One region of the Geobacillus sp. FSL W8-1251 genome, then DNA from elsewhere that is predicted to be linked to it. Evidence: a T-box and tRNA genes for the amino acid it is inferred to sense, from the RefSeq annotation. Region 1 holds a T-box; the other holds one or more tRNA genes.
What was found. A T-box is a leader RNA that pairs with one kind of tRNA and senses whether it is charged. The one in region 1 lies ahead of pheS (phenylalanine--tRNA ligase subunit alpha), so its partner is inferred to be a tRNA-Phe.

Region 1 (7,918 bases):
CTGACCGACGCTAAGAAGGCTGTTGGCAGGTTGTTACGGTTCGCCAACTTTTTGTCCGAACGTCGTGCGCGGGTGCTTTGTGCATCCGCGCTTTTTCGTTGAGAGCGGGCTCTGCCGGCAAACAAGCCAGTTGGAAAAAACCTTGGAGGTGGCTCATTATTAGCAAAGATTTCATTATCAACGAGCAAATTCGTGCCCGGGAAGTGCGCTTGATCGATCAAAACGGCGACCAACTTGGCATCAAGTCGAAGCAGGAAGCGCTCGAAATTGCGGCGAGACGCAACTTGGACCTCGTGCTTGTGGCGCCGAACGCCAAACCGCCTGTTTGCCGCATCATGGATTACGGGAAATTCCGCTTCGAGCAGCAGAAGAAAGAAAAAGAAGCGCGCAAAAAGCAAAAGGTCATCAATGTGAAAGAAGTGCGCCTCAGCCCAACGATCGAGGAGCATGACTTCAACACGAAACTGCGCAACGCGCGCAAGTTTTTGGAAAAAGGCGATAAAGTGAAAGCGACGATCCGCTTCAAAGGACGGGCGATCACCCATAAAGAAATCGGACAGCGCGTCCTTGACCGCTTATCGGAAGCGTGTGCCGACATCGCGGTCGTCGAAACGGCGCCGAAAATGGACGGGCGCAACATGTTTCTCGTGCTCGCACCGAAAAACGACAACAAGTAAGGAGGAAACTGTGATGCCAAAAATGAAAACTCACCGCGGCTCGGCGAAACGGTTCAAAAAGACGGCGAGCGGCAAATTGAAACGCGGCCATGCGTATACGAGCCACTTGTTTGCCAATAAAACGAAAAAACAAAAGCGTCATCTCCGCAAAGCGACGCTTGTCTCGCCTGGCGATTTCAAACGCATTCGCCAAATGCTCGACAACTTGAAATAACGACCGACTATAGGAGGGAACGATTATGCCACGCGTAAAAGGTGGACCAGTGACGCGCAGACGTCGCAAAAAAGTATTGAAGCTTGCGAAAGGCTATTTCGGCGCGAAACACGCGTTATATAGAGTTGCGAACCAGCAAGTGATGAAATCGCTCATGTATGCGTATCGCGACCGCCGTCAACGGAAGCGCGATTTCCGCAAACTGTGGATTGTCCGCATCAACGCGGCGGCTCGCCAAAATGGCTTGTCCTACAGCCGTTTGATGCACGGCTTGAAGCTGGCCGGCGTGGAAGTGAACCGGAAAATGCTCGCCGACTTGGCGGTGAACGATCAAGCCGCGTTCGCCCAACTCGCCGACTTGGCGAAAGCGAATTTGAATAAATAACAACGATGGCCATCCTTGATCAGGATGGCCATTTTCTTATCAAGGAAAGGGATCGATATGGTACAATACGGAATAGCGATCAATCTTCTTGCCTTTTTTATGATGGGGCTCGACAAACAAAAAGCGAAACGCCGCCGCTTTCGCACCGCTGAGCGGACGCTTTGGCTGCTGGCGTTTGCGGGCGGGGCCATCGGTGCGGCAGCTGGAATGTACACGTTTCGCCATAAAACGCGCCATCGGGCTTTTGGCTATGGCTTGCCGCTGTTGGCAGCGGTGGAGCTGTTTCTCTATTGGCGATGGATGAGGTAGAAAGGGGAGGAAAGAATGAATTGGCCTTTGCTTTACGATATGCAGCGCATGTTGGATCGGCGCATTGAAACGGAGCATGGCTTGATGGAGGAAGATTTGTTTGCCCGCAAGCAGCTCGCCTTTCTTGTGGAGCTGGGTGAACTCGCGAATGAGACGCGTTGCTTTAAATTTTGGAGCATCAAACCGCCCGCGCCAGCCGAGCGAGTGCTTGAGGAATATGTGGACGGCTTGCATTTTTTATTGTCGCTCGGGCTGGAGTGCGGCTTGTTTTATGAAGAAAACGAAGCTCCGTCGGCGGGACGGCCGCTTGTCGAGCAGTTTCTTGCCGTGTTTCGCGCCGCCGAGCGGTTCGGGGAGACGAGAGCGCGAGGGGAATATGATGCGCTGTTTGCGGAGTATTGGCGGCTTGGCGTGGCGCTCGGTTTTTCTTCCGATGACATCGAGGCGGCGTATCGGCGGAAAAATGAAGTGAACCACAAGCGGCAAAACGAGCGCTATTGATCTTTTTTTGGATGGCGAATGATTCATTTTGCCAATCGTCAGCCTTTTCAAGTATAATAAAAAAGTGGACAAAACCGGAAAGGAGTGCCAAGATGGCGAAGTTGGACGAAACGTTGACGATGCTGAAAGCGCTGACCGATGCGAAAGGCGTCCCGGGCAATGAGCGGGAAGCGCGCGATGTGATGAAGACATACATAGCTCCGTATGCGGATGAAGTGACAACGGATGGCCTCGGCAGCTTGATTGCCAAAAAAGAAGGGAAATCGGGCGGGCCGAAAGTGATGATCGCCGGCCATTTGGATGAAGTCGGCTTTATGGTGACGCAAATCGACGACAAAGGCTTCATCCGCTTCCAAACGCTTGGCGGATGGTGGAGCCAAGTGATGCTCGCCCAGCGCGTGACGATCGTGACGAAAAAAGGCGACGTCACCGGCGTCATCGGTTCGAAGCCGCCGCACATTCTGCCGCCGGAGGCGCGCAAAAAACCGGTGGAAATCAAAGATATGTTCATCGACATCGGCGCGACAAGCCGCGAGGAAGCGATGGAGTGGGGCGTCCGCCCGGGCGATATGATCGTGCCGTATTTTGAATTTACGGTATTGAACAATGAAAAAATGCTGCTCGCGAAAGCATGGGACAACCGGATCGGCTGTGCGGTCGCCATCGATGTGCTCAAGCAGCTGAAAGGCGTCGACCATCCAAACACGGTATACGGCGTCGGCACGGTGCAGGAAGAAGTCGGCTTGCGCGGCGCGCGCACGGCCGCCCAATTCATTCAGCCGGATATCGCCTTTGCGGTGGATGTCGGCATTGCCGGCGATACACCGGGCGTGTCGGAAAAAGAAGCGATGGGCAAACTCGGCGCCGGCCCGCACATCGTCCTGTACGACGCGACGATGGTGTCGCACCGCGGCTTGCGCGAATTCGTCATCGAAGTGGCGGAAGAGCTGAACATTCCGTACCGTTTTGATGCCATGCCGGGCGGCGGTACAGATGCGGGAGCGATTCATTTAACGGGCATCGGCGTTCCGTCGCTCACGATCGCCATCCCGACGCGCTACATCCACTCGCACGCCGCCATTTTGCATCGCGACGACTACGAGAACACGGTCAAGCTGCTTGTCGAAGTGATCAAACGGCTTGACGCCGACAAAGTGAAACAACTGACGTTTGACGAATAAAAACACCGGCCAATTCGGCCGGTGTTCGTCATTGTTTAACCGCCTGCTCGAGCGTGGTGAGCATCATGTCTTTTTGCTGTTCATTGGCGTGCGTCCAAATGGCTTCAAAGAGGACGCCGAGGCCGGGCAAATATTTTTCCTCGCCACGCTGGATCGCGTCCTCGATTGTATTCTCGAGCTGTTCTTTCGAGTTGTTGGCGACGTTGTGCATAATGGCTTTCCGCAAGTTCAAATCCATTTGTCTCACCTCATTGGCCGTATTATACACCGTTATCGTTTGCCAATGGCGGCGGATTTATACATGGAGCGGCTCTCGTATATGGTATAAATAGAGGAAAAACTAGACCGAAATGAGTGATGGCGACGATGGACGAGAAACCGAGCGGCCGGCGTGCGGAACGGAACGAGCCTGGCTTTGTGAAGGAACTTGGCTTTGGTCGTGAAAGATGACAACGGCACACATTTTGTTATAATCAAATGAAGAAACTTGACGAATGAGGTGACGACACAATGGAAAAAGCGACATTCGCCGGCGGCTGCTTTTGGTGCATGGTGACGCCGTTTGAGGAGCTTGACGGCATTTACGGCATCGTCTCCGGCTATACGGGCGGGCATGTCGAAAACCCAACATACGAGCAAGTGAAAACCGGCACGACCGGCCATTACGAAGCGGTGCAAATCACGTTTGACCCGGACGTCTTTCCGTATGAGCGGCTGTTGGAGCTGTATTGGTGTCAAATCGACCCGACCGATGACGGCGGCCAGTTTCACGACCGCGGGCCGCAATATCGGACGGCGATTTTTTACCATAACGAAAAACAGCGCCAGCTCGCCGAGCAGTCAAAGCGGGCGCTCGAGGAAAGCGGGCGCTTCTCGAAGCCGATTGTAACGAAAATTTTGCCGGCGACGACGTTTTACCCGGCGGAAGAGTATCATCAAAACTACCATAAGAAAAATCCGGAGCATTACAAGCAAGACCGCGCCGCGTCCGGGCGCGACGAGTTTATCGCCAAACATTGGGGGACGAAACGGTGAAGCGGATCGAATCGCCGAAAAATGCGCGCGTCAAACAATGGAAAAAGCTGCAGACCAAAAAAGGGCGCGATGAGACCGGATTGTTTTTGCTTGAAGGGTTTCATCTTGTCGAAGAGGCTGTAAAAAGCCGAGCGCCGCTTGTTGAGCTGATGGTGGACGAGCGGACAGCCATCCCGCCCGGCTGGGACGTCAGCGTCCCGGTTGTGATCGTGACCGAAGCGGTGATGAAGGCGATCAGCAGCACGGAGACGCCGCAAGGCATCGCCGCGGTGTGCCGACAGCTGCCGGCCGAGCTTGAAGGCGTGAAGACCGCCTTGCTCATTGACGCCGTGCAAGACCCGGGCAATCTCGGGACGATGATTCGCACCGCCGATGCCGCCGGGATCGATGCTGTCATCCTTGGCGAAGGGTGCGCCGATGTGTACAATCCGAAAGTCGTGCGGGCGACGCAAGGGTCGCTGTTTCATCTTCCGGTTGTCAAAGGCGATTTGGCGCAATGGATCGCGCGTTTCAAGGAGCAGGGCATTCCGGTGTACGGAACGGCCTTGGAGAATGCCGTTGATTACCGCACCGTTCCGCCTTCGTCTTCCTTCGCCTTGCTCGTCGGCAATGAAGGAAGCGGCGTCCGGCGCGAATGGCTCGAGATGACGACGGAAACCATCTACATCCCGATTTACGGCCAAGCCGAGTCGCTGAATGTCGCCGTCGCGGCCGGAATTTTGCTTTATTCCTTGCAGGCGGTGCGGTAAACGATGAGCTGCGCAAAGAAATTTCGGCCTGACCTTGCCTTTGCCGTTTTCTTTGCGTATAATAAATAGCGACATTTTCCATACGGACAACAACGATGACGGAGAAAAGTAGCTTGCCGCTCGCCATCCAGGGAGAAAACGCCGGAGACTGGGAGCGTTTTTATGGCCGACGCAAGTGAAGTTCACCTCCCGAGTTGGCACCGGGACCATCCCAAAAGGGGATGTAAAGGTGTTCCGGCTTTCGGCCGTTATCGCAATGAAGCGAACAGCACATTTGTGCTGTTAACAAGGGTGGTACCGCGAGCAACAACTCGTCCCTTACCGGGGGGCGGGTTTTTTATTTTGGATAGAGGAGGGACTCAAGTGAAAGAACGGCTGTACGAGCTGAAGCAAGAAGCGCTTCGCCGAATCGATGAGGCGAAAGACGTCAAAGCACTGAATGACGTGCGCGTCGCTTACTTGGGCAAAAAAGGGCCTATCACCGAAGTGCTGCGCGGCATGGGGGCATTGCCGCCGGAAGAGCGCCCGAAACTCGGCGCGCTGGCCAATGAAGTGAGAGCGGCGATTCAGCAGGCGCTCGAGGCGAAACAAGCGAAACTGGAACAGGAGGAAGTCGAGCGGAAGCTGGCCGCCGAAGCGATCGATGTGACGCTGCCGGGACGACCTGTGAGTCTTGGCAATCCCCATCCGCTGACACGCGTCATTGAAGAAATTGAAGATTTGTTTATCGGCATGGGCTATACGGTCGCCGAAGGGCCGGAAATCGAGACCGACTATTACAACTTTGAGGCGCTCAATTTGCCAAAAGGCCACCCGGCCCGCGATATGCAAGATTCGTTTTACATCACGGAGGAGATTTTGCTTCGCACCCACACATCGCCGATGCAGGCGCGGACGATGGAAAAACACCGCGGGCGCGGCCCGGTGAAAATCATTTGTCCGGGCAAAGTGTACCGCCGCGATACGGACGATGCGACGCATTCGCACCAGTTTACGCAAATTGAAGGATTGGTTGTGGACCGGAACATCCGGATGAGCGATTTGAAAGGGACGCTGCGCGAATTTGCCCGCAAGCTGTTCGGGGAAGGGCGCGACATCCGCTTCCGGCCGAGCTTTTTCCCGTTCACCGAGCCGTCGGTCGAAGTCGATGTGTCCTGCTTCCGATGCGAAGGGCGGGGCTGCGGCGTCTGCAAAGGCACCGGCTGGATCGAAATTTTAGGAGCCGGCATGGTGCATGCGAACGTGCTTGAGATGGCCGGCTTTGATTCGAAAACGTACACCGGCTTTGCGTTCGGCATGGGGCCGGAGCGGATCGCGATGCTGAAGTACGGCATTGACGACATCCGTCATTTCTATCAAAACGATCTACGTTTCTTGCGGCAATTTTTGCGTGTGTAACAGAAAAAGGAGGGGTTTTCCATGCTCGTGTCTTACCGTTGGCTGAGCGAGTACGTCGATTTGACGGGGGTCACCGCCGCGGAACTCGCTGATCGCATCACGAAAAGCGGCATTGAAGTCGAGCGGGTTGAGGCGCTCGACCGCGGGATGAACGGCGTCGTCATCGGCCATGTGCTCGAGTGCGAGCCGCACCCGAACGCGGATAAACTGCGGAAATGCCTCGTTGACCTTGGCGAAGGCGAGCCGGTGCAAATCATTTGCGGCGCCCCGAACGTCGCCAAAGGGCAAAAGGTCGCCGTCGCCAAAGTCGGGGCGGTGCTGCCGGGCAATTTCAAAATCAAACGGGCGAAGCTGCGCGGGGAAGAATCGAACGGAATGATTTGTTCGCTCCAAGAGCTCGGCGTCGAAACGAAAATCGTGCCGAAAGAGTATGCAGACGGCATTTTCGTCTTTCCGAGCGATGCGCCGGTCGGCGCCGATGCACTGGAATGGCTCGGCTTGCACGATGAAGTGCTCGAACTGTCTTTGACGCCCAACCGCGCCGACTGTTTAAGCATGATCGGCGTCGCCTATGAAGTCGCGGCCATTCTCGGACGTGAAGTAAAGCTGCCGAAAGCGGCGGTCAAAGAAACGAACGAAAACGTTCACGACTACATTTCCGTCCGCGTCGAGGCGCCGGAAGACAACCCGCTGTACGCCGGGCGGATCGTGAAAAACGTCCGGATCGGCCCGTCGCCGCTTTGGATGCAAGCGCGCTTGATGGCAGCCGGCATTCGCCCGCACAACAACGTCGTCGACATTACGAACTACATTTTGCTTGAGTATGGCCAACCGCTTCATGCGTTTGACTACGACCGCCTCGGTTCGCAGGAAATTGTCGTCCGCCGCGCAAAGGCAGGCGAAACGATTGTCACGCTCGATGATGTCGAACGGAAGCTGACCGAAGACCACCTTGTCATCACGAACGGCCGCGAGCCGGTCGCCTTAGCCGGGGTGATGGGCGGGGCGAATTCGGAAGTGCGCGATGACACGAAAACCGTGTTTATTGAAGCGGCGTACTTTACAAGCCCGGTCATCCGCCAGGCGGTAAAAGACCACGGGCTGCGCAGCGAAGCGAGCACTCGGTTTGAAAAAGGCATCGATCCGGCGCGGACGAAAGAAGCACTCGAGCGCGCCGCCGCCCTGATGGCCGAATACGCCGGCGGCGAGGTCGTCGGCGGCGTCGTGGAAGCGAGCGTGTGGCGTGAGGAGCCGGTGGCGGTGACGGTCACGCTCGAACGCATCAACGGTGTCCTCGGCACGGCGATGTCGAAAGAGGAAGTGGCCGTGATTCTTTCGAATTTGCAATTTCCGTTCACAGAAGACAACGGAACGTTTACGATCGATGTCCCGTCGCGTCGGCGCGACATTGCGATTGAAGAAGACATCATCGAGGAAGTGGCGCGCCTGTATGGCTACGACCGTCTGCC
Region 2 (7,918 bases), 1.2 Mb from region 1:
CGGAAGGCGAAGGTTATTTGACCCCGAGCGGCGGCGAGCCGACGCTAGACAATAAGGAAGAAGCCGAGAGCGCTGTAGGTTAAGCTAGAAAGGGCGCACGGTGGATGCCTTGGCACTAGGAGCCGATGAAGGACGGGGCAAACGCCGAAACGCTCCGGGGAGCTGTAAGCAAGCGTTGATCCGGAGATGTCCGAATGGGGGAACCCACTGTCCGTAATGGGGCAGTATCCATGCCTGAATCCATAGGGCATGGAGGGCACACCCGGGGAACTGAAACATCTTAGTACCCGGAGGAGAAGAAAGCAAACGCGATTCCCTGAGTAGCGGCGAGCGAAACGGGAACAGCCCAAACCAAGAGGCGTGCCTCTTGGGGTTGTAGGACCGCTCATTGTGGGAGTGAGAAAGGAACGGGGTAGACGAACCGGTCTGGAACGGCCGGCCAGAGAAGGTGACAGCCCTGTAGTCGAAACTTCGTTCCCTCCCGAGCGGATCCTGAGTACGGCGGGACACGGGAAATCCCGTCGGAAGCAGGGAGGACCATCTCCCAAGGCTAAATACTCCCTAGTGACCGATAGTGCACCAGTACCGTGAGGGAAAGGTGAAAAGCACCCCGGAAGGGGAGTGAAAGAGAACCTGAAACCGTGTGCCTACAAGTAGTCAGAGCGCGTTCATGCGTGATGGCGTGCCTTTTGTAGAATGAACCGGCGAGTGACGATGGCGTGCGAGGTTAAGCCGAAGAGGCGGAGCCGCAGCGAAAGCGAGTCTGAACAGGGCGAAAAGTACGTCGTCGTCGACCCGAAACCAGGTGATCTACCCATGTCCAGGGTGAAGGCCGGGTAACACCGGCTGGAGGCCCGAACCCACGCACGTTGAAAAGTGCGGGGATGAGGTGTGGGTAGGGGTGAAATGCCAATCGAACTTGGAGATAGCTGGTTCTCCCCGAAATAGCTTTAGGGCTAGCCTCGGGATGGAGAGTGTTGGAGGTAGAGCACTGATTGGGCTAGGGGCCCTCATCGGGTTACCGAACCCAGTCAAACTCCGAATGCCAACGACTTATGCCCGGGAGTCAGACTGCGAGTGATAAGATCCGTGGTCGAGAGGGAAACAGCCCAGATCGCCAGCTAAGGCCCCAAAGTGCACGTTCAGTGGAAAAGGATGTGGAGTTGCAAAGACAACCAGGATGTTGGCTTAGAAGCAGCCACCATTTAAAGAGTGCGTAATAGCTCACTGGTCGAGTGACTCTGCGCCGAAAATGTACCGGGGCTAAACGTGCCGCCGAAGCTGCGGGATGACCGTTGGTCATCGGTAGGGGAGCGTTCTAAGGGCGTTGAAGCCAGACCGGAAGGACTGGTGGAGCGCTTAGAAGTGAGAATGCCGGTATGAGTAGCGAAAACAGAGGTGAGAATCCTCTGCGCCGAAAGCCTAAGGGTTCCTGAGGAAGGTTCGTCCGCTCAGGGTTAGTCGGGACCTAAGCCGAGGCCGAAAGGCGTAGGTGATGGACAACAGGTTGAGATTCCTGTACCACCTCCTTCCCGTTTGAGCGATGGGGGGACGCAGGAGGATAGGGCGAGCAGGCGGCTGGAAGAGCCTGTCCAAGCCGCAAGGCTGATCCGTAGGCAAATCCGCGGATTGTAAGGCCAAGCGGTGATGGCGACGGAGTCATCCGGAAGTCCCCGATTTCACACTGCCAAGAAAAGCCTCTAGCGAGGGAAGAGGTGCCCGTACCGCAAACCGACACAGGTAGGCGAGGAGAGAATCCTAAGGCGCGCGGGAGAACTCTCGTTAAGGAACTCGGCAAAATGACCCCGTAACTTCGGGAGAAGGGGTGCTCGTTTGGGTGAAGAGCCCGAACGAGCCGCAGTGAAAAGGCCCAAGCGACTGTTTATCAAAAACACAGGTCTCTGCGAAGCCGAAAGGCGACGTATAGGGGCTGACACCTGCCCGGTGCTGGAAGGTTAAGGGGAGCGCTTAGCGGAAGCGAAGGTGCGAACCGAAGCCCCAGTAAACGGCGGCCGTAACTATAACGGTCCTAAGGTAGCGAAATTCCTTGTCGGGTAAGTTCCGACCCGCACGAAAGGTGTAACGACTTGGGCGCTGTCTCAACGAGAGACCCGGTGAAATTATACTACCTGTGAAGATGCAGGTTACCCGCGACAGGACGGAAAGACCCCGTGGAGCTTTACTGCAGCCTGATATGGAATTTTGGTATCGCTTGTACAGGATAGGTGGGAGCCTGGGAAGCCGGAGCGCCAGCTTCGGTGGAGGCGGCGGTGGGATACCACCCTGGCGGTATTGAAATTCTAACCCGCACCCCTGATCGGGGTGGGAGACAGTGTCAGGCGGGCAGTTTGACTGGGGCGGTCGCCTCCCAAAAGGTAACGGAGGCGCCCAAAGGTTCCCTCAGAATGGTTGGAAATCATTCGGAGAGTGCAAAGGCACAAGGGAGCTTGACTGCGAGACGGACAGGTCGAGCAGGGACGAAAGTCGGGCTTAGTGATCCGGTGGTTCCGCATGGAAGGGCCATCGCTCAACGGATAAAAGCTACCCCGGGGATAACAGGCTGATCTCCCCCAAGAGTCCACATCGACGGGGAGGTTTGGCACCTCGATGTCGGCTCATCGCATCCTGGGGCTGTAGTCGGTCCCAAGGGTTGGGCTGTTCGCCCATTAAAGCGGTACGCGAGCTGGGTTCAGAACGTCGTGAGACAGTTCGGTCCCTATCCGTCGCGGGCGCAGGAAATTTGAGAGGAGCTGTCCTTAGTACGAGAGGACCGGGATGGACGCACCGCTGGTGTACCAGTTGTCCCGCCAGGGGCACCGCTGGGTAGCTATGTGCGGACGGGATAAGCGCTGAAAGCATCTAAGCGTGAAGCCCCCCTCAAGATGAGATTTCCCACCGCGTCAGGCGGGTAAGATCCCTCGAAGATGACGAGGTCGATAGGTCCGAGGTGGAAGCGTGGCGACACGTGGAGCTGACGGATACTAATCGATCGAGGGCTTAACCTAACAAGAAAAGTGGAGGCCGCCTGCTTATCGGCGAGGCGCGCTGGAGGGCCTGCGAGCGGGCTTAGCCCGCCGCAGCAGGACCGAAGCGTCGCGAGCCGATGGCGGCCGGAACTAGACAGTGAAAAGCGCAGGCGAGCGGCGGCGAGCCGGAGCTAGACAATGAAAAGTGAAAGCGTCCCGGCTTCTTCCCGAAACGGTTATCTAGTTTTGAAGGAATGACTTTCCTTCTTGACAACATTTATTTTTTAAGTATAATAAATGATGTCGAAACTGAATCGCTTGCCTAGTGGTGATAGCGGAGGGGAAACACCCGTTCCCATCCCGAACACGGAAGTTAAGCCCTCCAGCGCCGATGGTAGTTGGGGCCAGCGCCCCTGCAAGAGTAGGTCGCTGCTAGGCAATTTCGTGGAGGATTAGCTCAGCTGGGAGAGCACTTGCCTTACAAGCAAGGGGTCGGCGGTTCGATCCCGTCATCCTCCACCACTTACACCAATTGTGTATTCTTATCGCCGTAGGGTGGAGCAACAAGCCTTTGCTTCCTCGAAACCGCTTCGAGTTGCCCCGACGCATCTGGCTTCCTCGAATCAGTTAGTAGAGGAAGGGGCAACGAAAAATTTACTCAGAACATGATCGAAACTGAATCATTTCCTATCGCCGCGGGGTGGAGCAGTCCGGTAGCTCGTCGGGCTCATAACCCGAAGGTCGCAGGTTCAAATCCTGCCCCCGCAACCAAAATTGGTCCCGTAGTGTAGTGGTTAACATGCCTGCCTGTCACGCAGGAGATCGCGGGTTCGAGTCCCGTCGGGACCGCCATTCTTTCAAAATTGTGAAAGATGAAAAATACGGCTCAGCAGCTCATTCGGTAGAGACGAGCATCTGCTTCATCGAATTCGCTTCGAGTTGCCTCAACGCATCGAGCGTCTTTGAATCAGCTGGTAGAGGAAGAGGCACAGAGCAATTCAACGAGCGAGTTAAAAAATAATATATGGCTCGGTAGCTCAGTCGGTAGAGCAAAGGACTGAAAATCCTTGTGTCGGCGGTTCGATTCCGTCCCGAGCCACCATCAAACTATAAATTATACCGGCTTAGCTCAATTGGTAGAGACGAGCATTCGCATCGTTGAATCTGCTGCGAGTTGTCCCGACGCATCCTACTTCTTTGAATAAGCTTGCAGAGGAAGGGACACCTAGCATTTGACTTCCTTGAATCAGCTTGTAGAGGAAGAGGCACAACCGAGCAGATCATATGAGCCAGTAACTCATGTTAAATGTGCCGGCTTAGCTCAATTGGTAGAGCAACTGACTTGTAATCAGTAGGTTGCGGGTTCAAGTCCTGCAGCCGGCATCTTCCATTTTGAAAAAATTCAACTAGCGAAACATGAGCTCAGAAACGAGCGATACATCTTCGAGTTGGCTTCGAGTTGCCTTCGAGTTGCCCCGACGCACTTGACTTCTTCGAATAAGCTTGTAGAGAAAGGGGCAGGTAGAGTGAAATGAAGCTTAGAGTGTTATCTTAACCATGAGCCATTAGCTCAGTAGGTAGAGCAACGAGCGATGCATCATCGAGTTGGCTTCGAGTTGTCCCGACGCATCTTGCATCTTCGAATATGCTAGTAGAGGAAGGGACATCGTTCACTGTGAGTGTATACCCAACCATGAGCCATTAGCTCAGTAGGTAGAGCATCTGACTTTTAATCAGAGGGTCGGAGGTTCGAGTCCTCCATGGCTCATCGTCTTGCGGAAGTAGTTCAGCGGTAGAACACCACCTTGCCAAGGTGGGGGTCGCGGGTTCGAGCCCCGTCTTCCGCTCCACTTCCGCCGGGGTGGCGGAATTGGCAGACGCACAGGACTTAAAATCCTGGGGTAGGTGACTACCGTGCCGGTTCGAGTCCGGCCCTCGGCACGTGCGCTCGTAGCTCAATTGGATAGAGCATCTGACTACGGATCAGAAGGTTAGGGGTTCGAATCCTCTCGAGCGCGTTTTGTCGGGAAGTAGCTCAGCTTGGTAGAGCACACGGTTCGGGTCCGTGAGGTCGCAGGTTCAAATCCTGTCTTCCCGATTTATCATGGGGCCTTAGCTCAGCTGGGAGAGCGCCTGCTTTGCAAGCAGGAGGTCATCGGTTCGATCCCGATAGGCTCCACCTTTTGACTTAAATTTGGCGGTGTAGCTCAGCTGGCTAGAGCGTACGGTTCATACCCGTGAGGTCGGGGGTTCGATCCCCTCCACCGCCACCATTATCGGACCTTTAGCTCAGCTGGTTAGAGCAGACGGCTCATAACCGTCCGGTCGTAGGTTCGAGTCCTACAAGGTCCACCATTATTATTATTGTTGCTTTTTTGGAGGAGTACCCAAGTGGTTGAAGGGGTCGGTCTTGAAAACCGAGAGGCGCCGCAAGGCGCGCGGGGGTTCGAATCCCTCCTCCTCCGCCATGCACTTTAAAATCGTGCCGGCTTAGCTCAATTGGTAGAGACGAGCATTCGCATCGTTGAATCTGCTTCGAGTTGTCCCGACGCATCCCACTTCTTTGAATAAGCTTGCAGAGGAAGGGACACCGAGCATTTGACTTCCTCGAATCAGCTTGTAGAGGAAGAGGCACAACCGAGCAGATCATATGAGCCAGTAACTCATGTTAAATGTGCCGGCTTAGCTCAATTGGTAGAGCAACTGACTTGTAATCAGTAGGTTGCGGGTTCAAGTCCTGCAGCCGGCACCAGAACGAGGCGACTATGGCGAAGTGGTTAACGCACCAGATTGTGGCTCTGGCATGCGTGGGTTCGATTCCCACTAGTCGCCCTTTTCATTATATTATATTCTATATTTGCGGGTGTAGTTTAGTGGTAAAACCTCAGCCACGAGCATCTGCATCATCGAATTAGCTTCGAGTTGCCCCGACGCATCTGGCTTCTATGAATCAGCTGGTAGAGGAAGGGGCATGGAAATAGCGTGGCGGATGTTAAGCCAAATATTATGCGGGTGTAGTTTAGTGGTAAAACCTCAGCCTTCCAAGCTGATGTCGTGGGTTCGATTCCCATCACCCGCTTTTGATGGGCCTATAGCTCAGCTGGTCAGAGCGCACGCCTGATAAGCGTGAGGTCGGTGGTTCAAGTCCACTTAGGCCCATTATTTTCCATTGAATATTTTTGGGTCATTCGCTATAATAATGGGCGAACAATGCCCCATTGTTCCACAGCAAAATCGGAGCGACGAGCTTCACATCTTCGAATTTGCTGCGAGTTGCCTCGACGCATCTCGCTTCCTAGAATTAGCGCTGGCAGAGGAAGGGACAGGGCAAGTATTGGGCTAGCTTTCTTACTCATCATTCCGCAATAGCTCAGCGGTAGAGCAACCGGCTGTTAACCGGTAGGTCGTAGGTTCGAATCCTACTTGCGGAGCCATTTCTTTGGAGAAGTACCCAAGTGGCTGAAGGGGACGGTTTGCTAAACCGTTAGGTCGCAGTTTTGCGGCGCGCGGGTTCAAATCCCGCCTTCTCCGCCATAATGGCCCGTTGGTCAAGTGGTTAAGACACCGCCCTTTCACGGCGGTAACACGGGTTCGAATCCCGTACGGGTCACTGGTTGCTGGCACCAGAGATTCTGGTGCCCTTTTGTACAATTTCTTTTGTCGATTTTTGCGTTTTTTCTTGCGATGCGTGTGGAAGTCTGTTATAATATCTCTCGTTAGCTTTAAAATTACGTTATGATTGTTGGGGACAACGCAGTGTTTCGTTTCGTTAAAGAACGAGGCATTGCGTTTTTTTATTTACCACCCTAAACCGAGAAGACCCTCACTTCCACGCGTGAGCGTAGGGAGAGAGTTCAGGTAGGGAGGGAGTCCCCCGTTTCCAACGGCAGGAAAGTGGGGGGAGAAGATCAAACGAACAATTGGGCGTCGGCTTCGCCGCCATGAATTTGCACAAACATCGTTTGGATGGCTTGAAGATGGCGCTTGGCGGTTTCTTCTGGCGTTGATGGGAGAAAGTAAACGATTTGCAAAGCGTTTTTCGTTTCTCTCGTCACGGCGGTCCGCTCCGAATCGACGATCGGACTGCCAAACGGCCCTCGTTCATCTTTGCTGACGAGTTTGTTGGCAAAGTTGACTGTGCGGCCGTTTAACGCGATGTATTCATCTTTTTCCGTGCCGATCGTGAGCGTCACTGTCCCGTTGATGCGGTCTAGATCATAGATGCCGAGCGGAATTTTATAATAGAGTGAAAAAAAGTTGTTTATGTCTGCCGCTGAATGGATAGGCGGAATGAAGCTTTTTTTCTGGATGCGTCGGTACAGGCTTTCACTTGACGGTCGATAGCGGCTTGGGTCCGTTCCGATTTGTTTGAAAGTACGGCGCCATTCGACCATTTCAGGAATGTCGGCAATCGACTTTTCCTGCAGCTCGATGTAAAGAGATTCTTGAAACAGCTCAAGCCGCCCCCTTAACATTTGCGGTGAATCGCTGACCTCGATATGATAATAGCGGATGACGCCGAATTTACCAGAAGGAAGGCGTTGCTTTAGTTGTTCTGATATCACGCATTTCATCTTGATCACCTCGGATTTCATTTTACCATATATGACGAAAGGAGGGAAAACGATGGATGTTATGGCATTAAAGCAGGAAGTCATTGAGTACAGTCGGTCAATCGGCATTGATAAAATCGGATTTGCGAGCGCTGATCCGTTTGTGGAATTAAAGGAACGGCTGCGCCGCCAGCAGGAGCTCGGCTATCAGTCCGGTTTTGAGGAACCAGATATTGAGAAACGGACGAATCCTTCATTGCTTCTTCCGGAAGCAAAATCGATTATTGCCATTGCTCTTGCCTATCCGTCTAAAATGAAAAATGCGCCGCGGGGGACAAAGACGGAACGGCGCGGCGTTTTTTGCCGCGCTTCATGGGGAAAGGACTACCACAATGTGTT

Region 2: it has a tRNA-Phe gene. The T-box ahead of pheS (phenylalanine--tRNA ligase subunit alpha) is inferred to sense a tRNA for this amino acid. The anticodon was not compared.

The regions. Positions count from the first base shown of each region.
Region 1 covers NZ_JBBOUF010000001.1:2,366,464-2,374,381, forward strand. Annotated here, with positions in the region: ribosomal protein L20 leader region at 1-103, shown strand, start outside; gene infC (translation initiation factor IF-3) at 99-677, shown strand; gene rpmI (50S ribosomal protein L35) at 691-891, shown strand; gene rplT (50S ribosomal protein L20) at 917-1,276, shown strand; gene NSS88_RS12475 (DUF1294 domain-containing protein) at 1,334-1,585, shown strand; gene NSS88_RS12480 (dUTP diphosphatase) at 1,601-2,086, shown strand; gene NSS88_RS12485 (M42 family metallopeptidase) at 2,179-3,267, shown strand; gene sspI (small acid-soluble spore protein SspI) at 3,296-3,505, opposite strand; gene msrA (peptide-methionine (S)-S-oxide reductase MsrA) at 3,778-4,302, shown strand; gene NSS88_RS12500 (TrmH family RNA methyltransferase) at 4,299-5,051, shown strand; T-box leader at 5,138-5,373, shown strand; gene pheS (phenylalanine--tRNA ligase subunit alpha) at 5,415-6,449, shown strand; gene pheT (phenylalanine--tRNA ligase subunit beta) at 6,471-7,918, shown strand, end outside.
Region 2 covers NZ_JBBOUF010000001.1:1,131,747-1,139,664, reverse strand. Annotated here, with positions in the region: rRNA gene NSS88_RS06040 (23S ribosomal RNA) at 78-3,005, shown strand; rRNA gene rrf (5S ribosomal RNA) at 3,288-3,404, shown strand; tRNA gene NSS88_RS06030 (tRNA-Val) at 3,413-3,488, shown strand; tRNA gene NSS88_RS06025 (tRNA-Met) at 3,661-3,737, shown strand; tRNA gene NSS88_RS06020 (tRNA-Asp) at 3,743-3,818, shown strand; tRNA gene NSS88_RS06015 (tRNA-Phe) at 3,993-4,068, shown strand; tRNA gene NSS88_RS06010 (tRNA-Thr) at 4,277-4,349, shown strand; tRNA gene NSS88_RS06005 (tRNA-Lys) at 4,662-4,734, shown strand; tRNA gene NSS88_RS06000 (tRNA-Gly) at 4,742-4,816, shown strand; tRNA gene NSS88_RS05995 (tRNA-Leu) at 4,822-4,907, shown strand; tRNA gene NSS88_RS05990 (tRNA-Arg) at 4,911-4,984, shown strand; tRNA gene NSS88_RS05985 (tRNA-Pro) at 4,991-5,064, shown strand; tRNA gene NSS88_RS05980 (tRNA-Ala) at 5,073-5,145, shown strand; tRNA gene NSS88_RS05975 (tRNA-Met) at 5,163-5,239, shown strand; tRNA gene NSS88_RS05970 (tRNA-Ile) at 5,245-5,321, shown strand; tRNA gene NSS88_RS05965 (tRNA-Ser) at 5,344-5,434, shown strand; tRNA gene NSS88_RS05960 (tRNA-Thr) at 5,643-5,718, shown strand; tRNA gene NSS88_RS05955 (tRNA-His) at 5,726-5,798, shown strand; tRNA gene NSS88_RS05950 (tRNA-Gly) at 5,975-6,045, shown strand; tRNA gene NSS88_RS05945 (tRNA-Ile) at 6,052-6,125, shown strand; tRNA gene NSS88_RS05940 (tRNA-Asn) at 6,326-6,400, shown strand; tRNA gene NSS88_RS05935 (tRNA-Ser) at 6,408-6,500, shown strand; tRNA gene NSS88_RS05930 (tRNA-Glu) at 6,505-6,576, shown strand; gene NSS88_RS05925 (B3/B4 domain-containing protein) at 6,875-7,540, opposite strand; gene queG (tRNA epoxyqueuosine(34) reductase QueG) at 7,593-7,918, shown strand, end outside.